Regions from separate parts of the Erwinia wuhanensis genome, predicted to be linked through region 2. Evidence: riboswitches for the same ligand, from Rfam matches in the RefSeq annotation. Region 2 holds a riboswitch; the other holds the start of a gene.

Region 1 (4,564 bases), on a different contig from region 2:
CATTGAAGATAATTTTGTGAATGGTCGCCCGGCATGGGAAAAAGCGGGCGCGGAGCTGGTGGCGGACGTCCTGCCGTTTGAGGAGATGAAGCTGCGGATGCTCAACGGCAGCCATTCGCTGCTGGCCTACCTCGGCTATCTGGCTGGCTATGAGCATATCAGCGACTGTATGGACGATCCTTACTACCTCAAGGCCGCCCGCAGCCTGATGCTGGATGAGCAGGCGCCCACGCTGAGCACTAAAAATGTGGATCTGACAGCCTATGCGGATTCGCTGATCGCGCGTTATCGCAACCGGGCGATTAAGCACCGCACTTATCAGATCGCTACCGACGGCACGCAAAAGCTGCCGCAGCGCTGGCTGGACAGTATTCGCTGGCATCTGGCTAACGGCAGCGATTTTACGCTGCTGGCGCTGGGCGTGGCAGGCTGGATACGCTTTGTTGGCGGCGTGGATGAGCAGGGCAAGCCAATCGTCATTAACGATCCGCTGCGTGCGGAGCTGGCGCAGCGGGTAAACGACAGTCAGGAAGGCGATGAGCGCGTCGCCGCTCTGCTCTCGCTGCGGGCTGTTTTTGGCGAGGATCTGCCCGATAATTCGCTGTTCCGCGAAAAAGTCGGCCATTACTACGCGCTGTTACTGAAGTTGGGCGCGAAAGAAACGGTCAGGCAGGTTATCGGCTGACCGCCGCTTAATGGCAAAAGAACTGGCGCTGGCGCAGCAGGCTGATTAGACTGGCTGTTTCCAGCGTCAGGCTTCGCGACGCACTAATGAAATGAAAATTGCCGCATGTCTACTGCCTATATCATTACCGCCAGCGAACCAGTCAATCAGCAAATCTATCGCTTTTTACGCCAGGATATTGTGACCTGCGTGATTTCACCGGGTGCCTTACTGTCTGAAAAAGAGGTTTCTGCCCGTTTCAGCGTCTCGCGCCAGCCGGTGCGGGAAGCCTTTATTAAGCTGGCCGAGGCCGATCTGGTGCAAATTCTGCCGCAGCGCGGCACCTTTGTGCGCAAGATTTCTGCGCGACGCGTTGCCGACGGCCGTTTTATTCGTGAAGCGGTGGAAACGGCGGTAATAAGGCGAGCGGCGACGGAAGCGACCCCAGAGGCGCTGGCCCGGCTGGAGCATAATTTGCGCCTGCAAAAGCTGTCTGCGGAGCGCAACGACAGCCAGGCGTTTTTGCTGCTGGATGATGAGTTCCACCGCCTTATCGCGCAGAGCATCAACTGTGAGCTGGCATGGGAAACGGTAGAAAATATCAAGGCGACGATGGATCGCGTGCGCTTCCTGACCCTCAGTAAGGTTTCGCCGCCGGAAAGCCTGATCAATCAGCATGAAGAGATCCTGCAGGCGCTGCTGGCGAAAGACGCCGACGCCGCCGAACAGGCGCTGCGGCATCATTTGCAGGAGATGATTTTTTCCATCACGCCGATTGCAGAGCAAAACGGCGCGTGGTTTGAACAGGAGTAATCCTGCCGGGCTGGCGAGCGGTTCCGGCCGTCAGCGTCCTTCCACCCGCGCGTCTCATCACTACCGCTACACGCGCCGGTTCAGCCGTAACGTTTTCGCTCGTCGATGCACTACTAATCATCCTCTCCCGGCCCGTCAGCAGTTTGCCCGCTGATAGCGTTCCAGCGCGCTACCACCAGCGGTAGAAATGATGCACCGGGCCAATGCCTTTACCCACTTCCAGCGTATCTGCGTGCTGCAATGCGCCCTGCAGCCACTGTTTCGCTGCGCTTACCGTACCCGGCCAGCTGGTATGACGCGGGCGCAGCGCGGCCAGCGCGGAAGAAAGCGTGCAGCCGGTGCCGTGCGTATTTTTAGTCGGCACGCGCGGCGCGGTAAAACGCTCTTCTCCTTCCGGGGTCAGCAGCCAGTCCGGGCTTTCGTTGTCGCTCAGGTGGCCGCCTTTCATCAGCACCGCCTGACAGCCCAGCGCCAGCAGCGCCCTGCCCTGTTGCAGCATCTCCTGTTCGTTGCGGGCCGGTGAGCACTCCAGCAGCGCAGCGGCTTCCGGCAGATTCGGCGTGATAATGGAAACCTGCGGCAGCAGTTTTTCCCGCAGCGTCGCCACGGCCCGCCCGGAAAGCAGCGGATCGCCGCTTTTCGCCAGCATCACCGTATCCAACACCCGCCAGGGGATCGCCGCCTTTGCCAGCCCTTCTGCTACCGCCTCCACAATATCGCTGTCCTGCAACATACCGATTTTGACGCTGTCGATGCGCACGTCGCTTAATACCGAGGCTAGCTGGGCCGAAACAAAATCGGCCGCCACGGGATAGACGGCCTGCACGCCGCAGGTGTTCTGCGCCACCAGCGCGGTGATCACGCTGGTACCGTAGGCTTCAAGCGCGGAGAACGTTTTCAGATCGGCCTGGATCCCGGCTCCGCCGCTGGGATCCGTACCGGCGATGGTCAATGCGTTGACTCTCATACCGCCTCCTTGTACAGACGGTAGAGCGCATCGAGAAACAGCGGTTCAAAGGTGCCCGGCCCGTTGGCCGCCGCCGCCGCCTGCTCGCCCGCCTGGCTCATTACCCGACAGGCGGCAGCGATATGCAGCAGCCTGTCGCCCGGCAGTGCGCAAAATGCGGCCACCACGGCGGAGAGCGCACAGCCCGTGCCGACCACGCGCGTCATCAGCGGAGAGCCGCCCGATACCGCCAGCAGCCGCCGTCCATCGGTGACGTAATCCGTTTCGCCCGTCACGGCAACCACCGCGCCGCTGGACTGCGCCAGCTGAATAGCGGCCTCCAGCGCGGCGGAAGGATGATGCTGGCTGTCGACGCCGCGACCGGAAACCGCCTGTCGGGCCAGCGCCATAATTTCAGAGGCGTTGCCGCGAATGGCGGCAGGACGGAATGCCAGCAGCCGCTGGCAAAAATCGCTGCGAAAAGTCAGCGCGCCGACGGCAACCGGATCCAGCGTCCACGGTCGGCCTGCCGCCGTCGCTCCCTGCACCGCGGCAAGCATCGCTTCGCTACGTGCAGCGGTCAGCGTGCCGACGTTGATCAGCACGGCATCCGCAATAGCGCTGAACTGTGCCGCTTCCACAGGTTCAGTCACCATCGCGGGCGACGCGTCCAGCGCCAGCAGCACGTTAGCCGTCAGGCTTTGTACCACATCATTGGTCAGGCAGTGAACCAGCGGCGACCGCTGGCGGAACAGAGCAAGAGACGCGGCCGGGCTGGCCGTATAGTGAGTAGGTTGGATCATAGCGCTCCCAACCGGCGATCAAGAAGGCGATGCGATAAAGCATCTGACTTCCCTCCGCTGGCATTATCCAGTTCAGGTTCAACGGGTATTTCTCAGCCTTCACAAGGAAGGGCACCCCGAGTCGTAGTGCTTGCCAGCATAGGGAAACGCGCTGTTTTACGCAAGCGCGGAACGGCTTGCTAACGCAGATAGCGCCAGGGTTTACACTGCTGCCAGCGCCAGCAGCAGCAGCGGCGGACGGCATGGATTGGCGGCCTGGCCTGGGATTACACGCTGCCGATAGTCCCTGGCACCCTGCATCTGGGCATGGACATGCACTGGCTTCATCGTCCGGCAGGCCAGGACAAAGTAACCGTTAGCGATGGCCACAACCGTGACGCCTTCCGTACCGGCAACGGCGGCGATGCGCTGGCCGTGCAAGCGGAGGCCAGGCTGGCCGTTACCGACAACGTTTCTTTCTCTACCCGCCTCAACCATCAGCGCAGGCTGCAACAGGAAGGCGCCAACGACTGGCTGCTGGCTGGCGGCGTGACGGTGAATTTCTGATTATTTTCCGGCGGCCTCTTTTGCCGCCGGGAATTTTTGCGTCATACTCTCCGATCCCGTAGCGGCTTTTGATAAAGTCCGCCCATTCGCTAATCTGAACGCCATTCCTGTCCTGACGAGAAGTAAGATGACAAGACCGCTTAATGAACAATACGGCATCAGCGTCGCGGCGCTGCAAATGCTGCACTATCTGCAACAGATAGCGCGCGGCGATCGTGCCTTTACCATTCAGGATACCGTGCTGAATAGCCGCTGTAACGTTACGCCCCCGGACAATTTCCGCCTGCTGGATCAGCTTTTTGAAGCGGGCAAAATCGACTATGACTATCGCGGCACGGGCATTGAGGGCGAAAGACACGTAAAGCCCGTCTGGGGAGAAAACGGATGACGGTACGCGCCTTTACCGAAGCCGACCGCCCTTTTCTGCGCACGCTGTTTCTGGCCGCCCGCAAGGCGAACTGGCACTGGCTTGACGGCAGCGACTGGCAGCTGGAGGATTTCGACCGCGTGACGCTGGGCGAACGCATCCTGGTCGCCGAGCATGACGGCCACCGCACGGGCTTTGCCGCGCTGCTGCCCGCCGATAATTTTTTGCACAGTTTATTTGTCGACCCGGCGTGTCAGGGTCAGGGTATTGGCAGCGAGCTGCTGGAGGCGGTGCAGGCAGGCTTCACCTCGACCGGCGCGCTAAAGTGCCTTAAGGCAAACGACCGGGCGCTGGCTTTTTATCAGCGTCACGGCTGGCAGGTTATCAGCAGCGGCGAAGGCGACCAGGGAGAATACCTGCTGCTG
Region 2 (4,564 bases):
TAGGATGGGCGCTCGGCCAGCGCGCGATCCAGTTCCGCGTCATCATGCGTGGATAACCCCAGCCGCAGCCCGGCGCGGTGGATCGCATCCAGATCGGCAATAGCCAGATCTTCCTGGCCCAGGTGTACGCCATAGGCGCCATGCTGAATCGCCAGCCGCCAGTAATCGTTGATAAACAGACGGGCCTGATAGCGTTTACCCAACTCGATGGCCGCGGCGATATCCTGTTCCACCGCCGCTTCCGGCAGATCTTTAATGCGCAGCTGGATAGTGCGCACGCCAGCCGCCAGCAAACGCTCGATCCAGATGACGCTGTCCACCACCGGATAAAGCCCCAGCCTGGCTGCCGTCAGGGGAAAAGCGCTACGGCTCATTATTTTTCCTCCTGCGTTAAGGCATCCATGGCATGGTAAAGCTCGCCGCCACGACGGCGGAACGTCTCTGACATCTCCGCCATCCTGATCGCTATCGGCTCTGCTTCCGCTTCCTGTTTTGCTGCGTATTCGCGGACTTCCTGGGTGATTTTCATCGAGCAGAATTTCGGGCCGCACATGGAGCAGAAGTGGGCAACCTTACCGGACTCCTGCGGCAGCGTTTCATCGTGGAAAGCGCGTGCGGTATGCGGATCCAGCGCCAGGTTGAACTGATCTTCCCAGCGGAATTCAAAACGCGCTTTCGACATGGCGTTGTCACGGATCTGCGCGCCGGGATGGCCTTTGGCAAGATCCGCCGCGTGGGCCGCGATCTTGTAGGTAATCAAACCTTGTTTGACATCTTCTTTATTCGGCAGGCCCAGATGTTCTTTCGGCGTAACGTAGCAGAGCATGGCGCAGCCGAACCAGCCAATCATCGCCGCGCCGATGCCGGAGGTAAAATGGTCGTAGCCAGGCGCGATATCGGTAGTCAGCGGGCCAAGCGTATAGAAAGGCGCCTCGTGGCAGTGTTCGAGCTGCTCGGTCATATTGCGTCTGATCATTTGCATCGGCACGTGTCCCGGCCCTTCAATCATCACCTGCACGTCATATTCCCAGGCGATTTTCGTCAGCTCGCCCAGCGTGCGCAGCTCGGCAAACTGCGCCTCGTCGTTGGCATCCTGTATTGAGCCAGGACGCAGGCCGTCACCCAGCGACAGCGAGACGTCGTAAGCGGCGCAGATCTCGCAAATATCACGGAAGCGTTCGTAGAGAAAGCTTTCACGATGATGCGACAGGCACCACTTCGCCATAATGGAGCCGCCGCGCGAAACGATGCCGGTCAGGCGTTTTGCCGTCATCGGCACATAGCGCAGCAGCACGCCCGCATGAATAGTGAAGTAATCCACGCCCTGCTCAGCCTGCTCCAGCAGTGTGTCGCGGAATATTTCCCAGTTGAGGTCTTCCGCCACGCCGTTGACTTTTTCCAGCGCCTGATAGATCGGCACCGTACCAATCGGCAGCGGGCTGTTGCGCAGGATCCACTCGCGGGTTTCATGGATATTTCGCCCGGTGGAGAGGTCCATCACCGTATCCGCTCCCCAACGTGCCGACCAGACCAGCTTTTCGACCTCTTCTTCAATCGAAGAACTGACCGCAGAGTTGCCGATATTGGCGTTGATCTTCACCAGGAAATTGCGGCCGATAATCATCGGCTCCGATTCAGAATGGTTGATATTGGCCGGGATAATCGCGCGTCCGGCAGCCACTTCCTGACGAACAAACTCGGCGGTGATATTTTCCGGCAGCCGCGCGCCAAAATCCTGTCCCGGATGCTGCTGCAACAGCACCTCGCTGCGAACGCGCTCGCGGCCCATGTTTTCGCGCAGCGCGATAAATTCCATTTCCGGCGTGATAATGCCCTGGCGCGCGTAGTGCAGCTGCGTGACGCGGCGACCAGCCTGGGCGCGGCGCGGCCGCGGCAGATTCTCAAAGCGCAGATGATCAAGCCCTTCGTCCGCCAGACGCTGCTGCGTATAAACGGAGCTTAATTGCTCAATCGGTTGCGTATCGGCGCGCTCTGCAATCCAGCTTTCCCGCAGCCTGGCGATACCGGCGCGCACGTCAATAGCGGCGTCGGGATCGCCATAAGGGCCGGCGGTATCGTAAACCGGCACCGGTTCGTTTTCTTCAAACTGTGGATTGTCTTTGCCGCCGCCGGTCAGGGTGGGCGAGAGCTGAATTTCACGCATGGGAACGCGCAGATCGGCTCGCGAACCGGTCAGATAAATGCGTCTGGAATTGGGGAAAGCAGTGCCCTGTAAAGCAGCGATAAACTGCTGCGCTTCAGCGCGCTGTTCGCGGCGGTTGGATTTCTTAACCTGGGTAGACATAGCAAGTTCCTGACTTAAGGGAAATTTGCTTGTCCGGAGTTCGGAGGAGTAAGCGCAGAGCCGATGGCCCTGACCTGGATCTTTACTCTTGTTCCCTTCGCAGGTTCTAACCTGATCAGGTTCCGCGGATCCCGAATTAACGGTCTCAGCCCCGAGGGGCACTCCGACAAGAAGAAGTCTGGCTTTCGCCAGAGGCAATCATGCGATTGCCTTTTCAGCATAAAGGGGCGTTATGGAAAGCTCAAGGGATTAAACAGTTAACTTTTCAGGCAGGACGAGCCATCGCAGAGTCATTAGCGGCGGACTTATCCGCATACTTCTCCAGCGCCAGCTGAATAAATTTATCTTCCAGGGTGAAGCGGGCTTCCAGCGCTTCGCCGACGATCGACAGCGCCTGCTGGAACTCCAGATAGTTATCGTGATCGATGGCGTTTTCCAGATGGGCGTCGTAAATCGCCATAATCTGTTCGGTATTCGCCTGTAGCGAAGGATAAATCAGCGCCGCTTTGGCCAGCTGGTCGGTGCCTTCCATTTCCTGAATAAACCGTTCGTACGCCGTGAAGTGGCCGGTTGAGAGATAATCAACCAGGCTTTGACAGAAGTTATCCAGCGCCTCTTCGTCGAGCGTAGTCAGCGATTCTTTGTTAGGCTTCATGCCAACCATTTGATAATAAGCAACTAACAACTGCTTGCGTGAGTGAAGGCAAAAGTCTACCAGTTCGCTGCATCCGCCTACGCGTGAGGCCAAAACTTCCAGCTGGTCAAGCATGAGTGACTCCAAAAGTGTTATTTTAACTGTCTATCCCAATCCGGTAAGTGCGTGAAGTGAGGATGAGCAATTTATGGAACTTGAGATTTCAAGCGTAGACGCTGGCTGGTGGATTGTCAGCCATGAACAGAAACTTTGGCTGCCAAAAGGTCAATTACCGTACGGAAACGCACAAGATTTAGGCCTGGCCGGCTCGAAAGGCGCGCTGATTGGCGAATGGCAGGGCGAACCTGTACGGCTGATTAGCGAAAATCGTCCGGAAGGGATGGCATCGCTGCGGCAGCTGCTCGATCAGGATCCCGCCCTGTTTCAGCTGGCGGGACGCGGCATCCAGCTGGCCGAATTTTATCGCTCGCATCAGTGGTGCGGCTACTGTGGACACGCGATGCATCGCAGCAAAACGGAATGGGCCTGCCTGTGTGGCCACTGCCGCCAGCGCTATTATCCGCAAATTGCGCCCTGCATCATCGTGGCCATTCGTCGCGGCGATGAAATCCTGCTGGCTCAGCATACCCGACACCGCAACGGCATCTACACGGTGCTGGCGGGTTTTGTGGAGGTAGGCGAAACGCTGGAGCAAACCGTAGCGCGCGAGGTGATGGAGGAGAGCGGCATCAAGGTGAAAAACCTGCGCTATGTTTCCTCGCAGCCCTGGCCTTTCCCGCAGTCATTGATGATGGCGTTTATGGCCGACTACGACAGCGGCGAGATCAACATCGATCCCAAAGAGCTGCTGGATGCCAACTGGTATCGCTACGACGCCTTGCCACAGCTGCCGCCGGCGGGAACGGTGGCCCGTCGGCTGATAGAAGACACCGTCGCGCTCTGCCGCGCCGCTGCGGAATAACTGATATACTGTGCGTCTGAATGAAAAAGAGTCCTGAAGATGAGTGAACTGAAGAACGATCGTTATTTGCGTGCTCTGCTGCGTCAGCCGGTAGACGTTACGCCCGTATGGATGATGCGTCAGGCCGGACGGTATTTGCCGGAGTACAAGGCGACGCGCGCCCAGGCCGGCGACTTTATGTCGCTGTGTAAAAATGCTGAGCTGGCCTGTGAAGTCACGCTGCAACCGCTGCGTCGCTACGCGCTGGATGCGGCGATCCTCTTCTCTGATATCCTGACCATCCCTGATGCGATGGGGCTGGGACTCTATTTTGAAGCTGGCGAAGGCCCGCGCTTCTCCTCGCCTGTGACCTGCCGTGCGGACGTCGAAAAACTGCCCGTGTTCGATCCCGAACAGGAGCTGGGCTACGTGATGAATGCGGTGCGCACCATTCGTAAAAATTTACAGGGCGCGGTGCCGCTGATCGGTTTTTCCGGCAGTCCGTGGACGCTGGCGACCTACATGGTGGAAGGTGGCAGCAGTAAGGCCTTCACTAAACTGAAAAAAATGATGTATGCCGAGCCGGAAACCCTGCATCTGATGCTGGATAAGCTGGCCGACAGCGTTACGCTCTATCTGAACGCACAGATCCGCGCGGGCGCGC

Evidence for each region. Region 2 has a riboswitch for thiamine pyrophosphate ahead of thiC (phosphomethylpyrimidine synthase ThiC). Riboswitches for the same ligand answer to the same signal wherever they lie in the genome.
Region 1: it holds a riboswitch for thiamine pyrophosphate, as region 2 does, so the genes downstream of both, thiM (hydroxyethylthiazole kinase) here and thiC (phosphomethylpyrimidine synthase ThiC) in region 2, are expected to answer to the same signal.

Annotation. Positions count from the first base shown of each region.
Region 1 covers NZ_JAUJUH010000005.1:212,961-217,524, forward strand. The annotation lists gene QZH36_RS13800 (mannitol dehydrogenase family protein) at 1-685, shown strand, start outside; gene QZH36_RS13805 (GntR family transcriptional regulator) at 791-1,477, shown strand; gene thiD (bifunctional hydroxymethylpyrimidine kinase/phosphomethylpyrimidine kinase) at 1,647-2,444, opposite strand; gene thiM (hydroxyethylthiazole kinase) at 2,441-3,226, opposite strand; TPP riboswitch at 3,259-3,355, opposite strand; gene QZH36_RS13820 (hypothetical protein) at 3,539-3,772, shown strand; gene QZH36_RS13825 (hypothetical protein) at 3,900-4,160, shown strand; gene QZH36_RS13830 (GNAT family N-acetyltransferase) at 4,157-4,564, shown strand, end outside.
Region 2 covers NZ_JAUJUH010000006.1:314,169-318,732, forward strand. The annotation lists gene thiE (thiamine phosphate synthase) at 1-374, opposite strand, end outside; gene thiC (phosphomethylpyrimidine synthase ThiC) at 374-2,305, opposite strand; TPP riboswitch at 2,381-2,481, opposite strand; gene rsd (sigma D regulator) at 2,571-3,074, opposite strand; gene nudC (NAD(+) diphosphatase) at 3,148-3,921, shown strand; gene hemE (uroporphyrinogen decarboxylase) at 3,961-4,564, shown strand, end outside.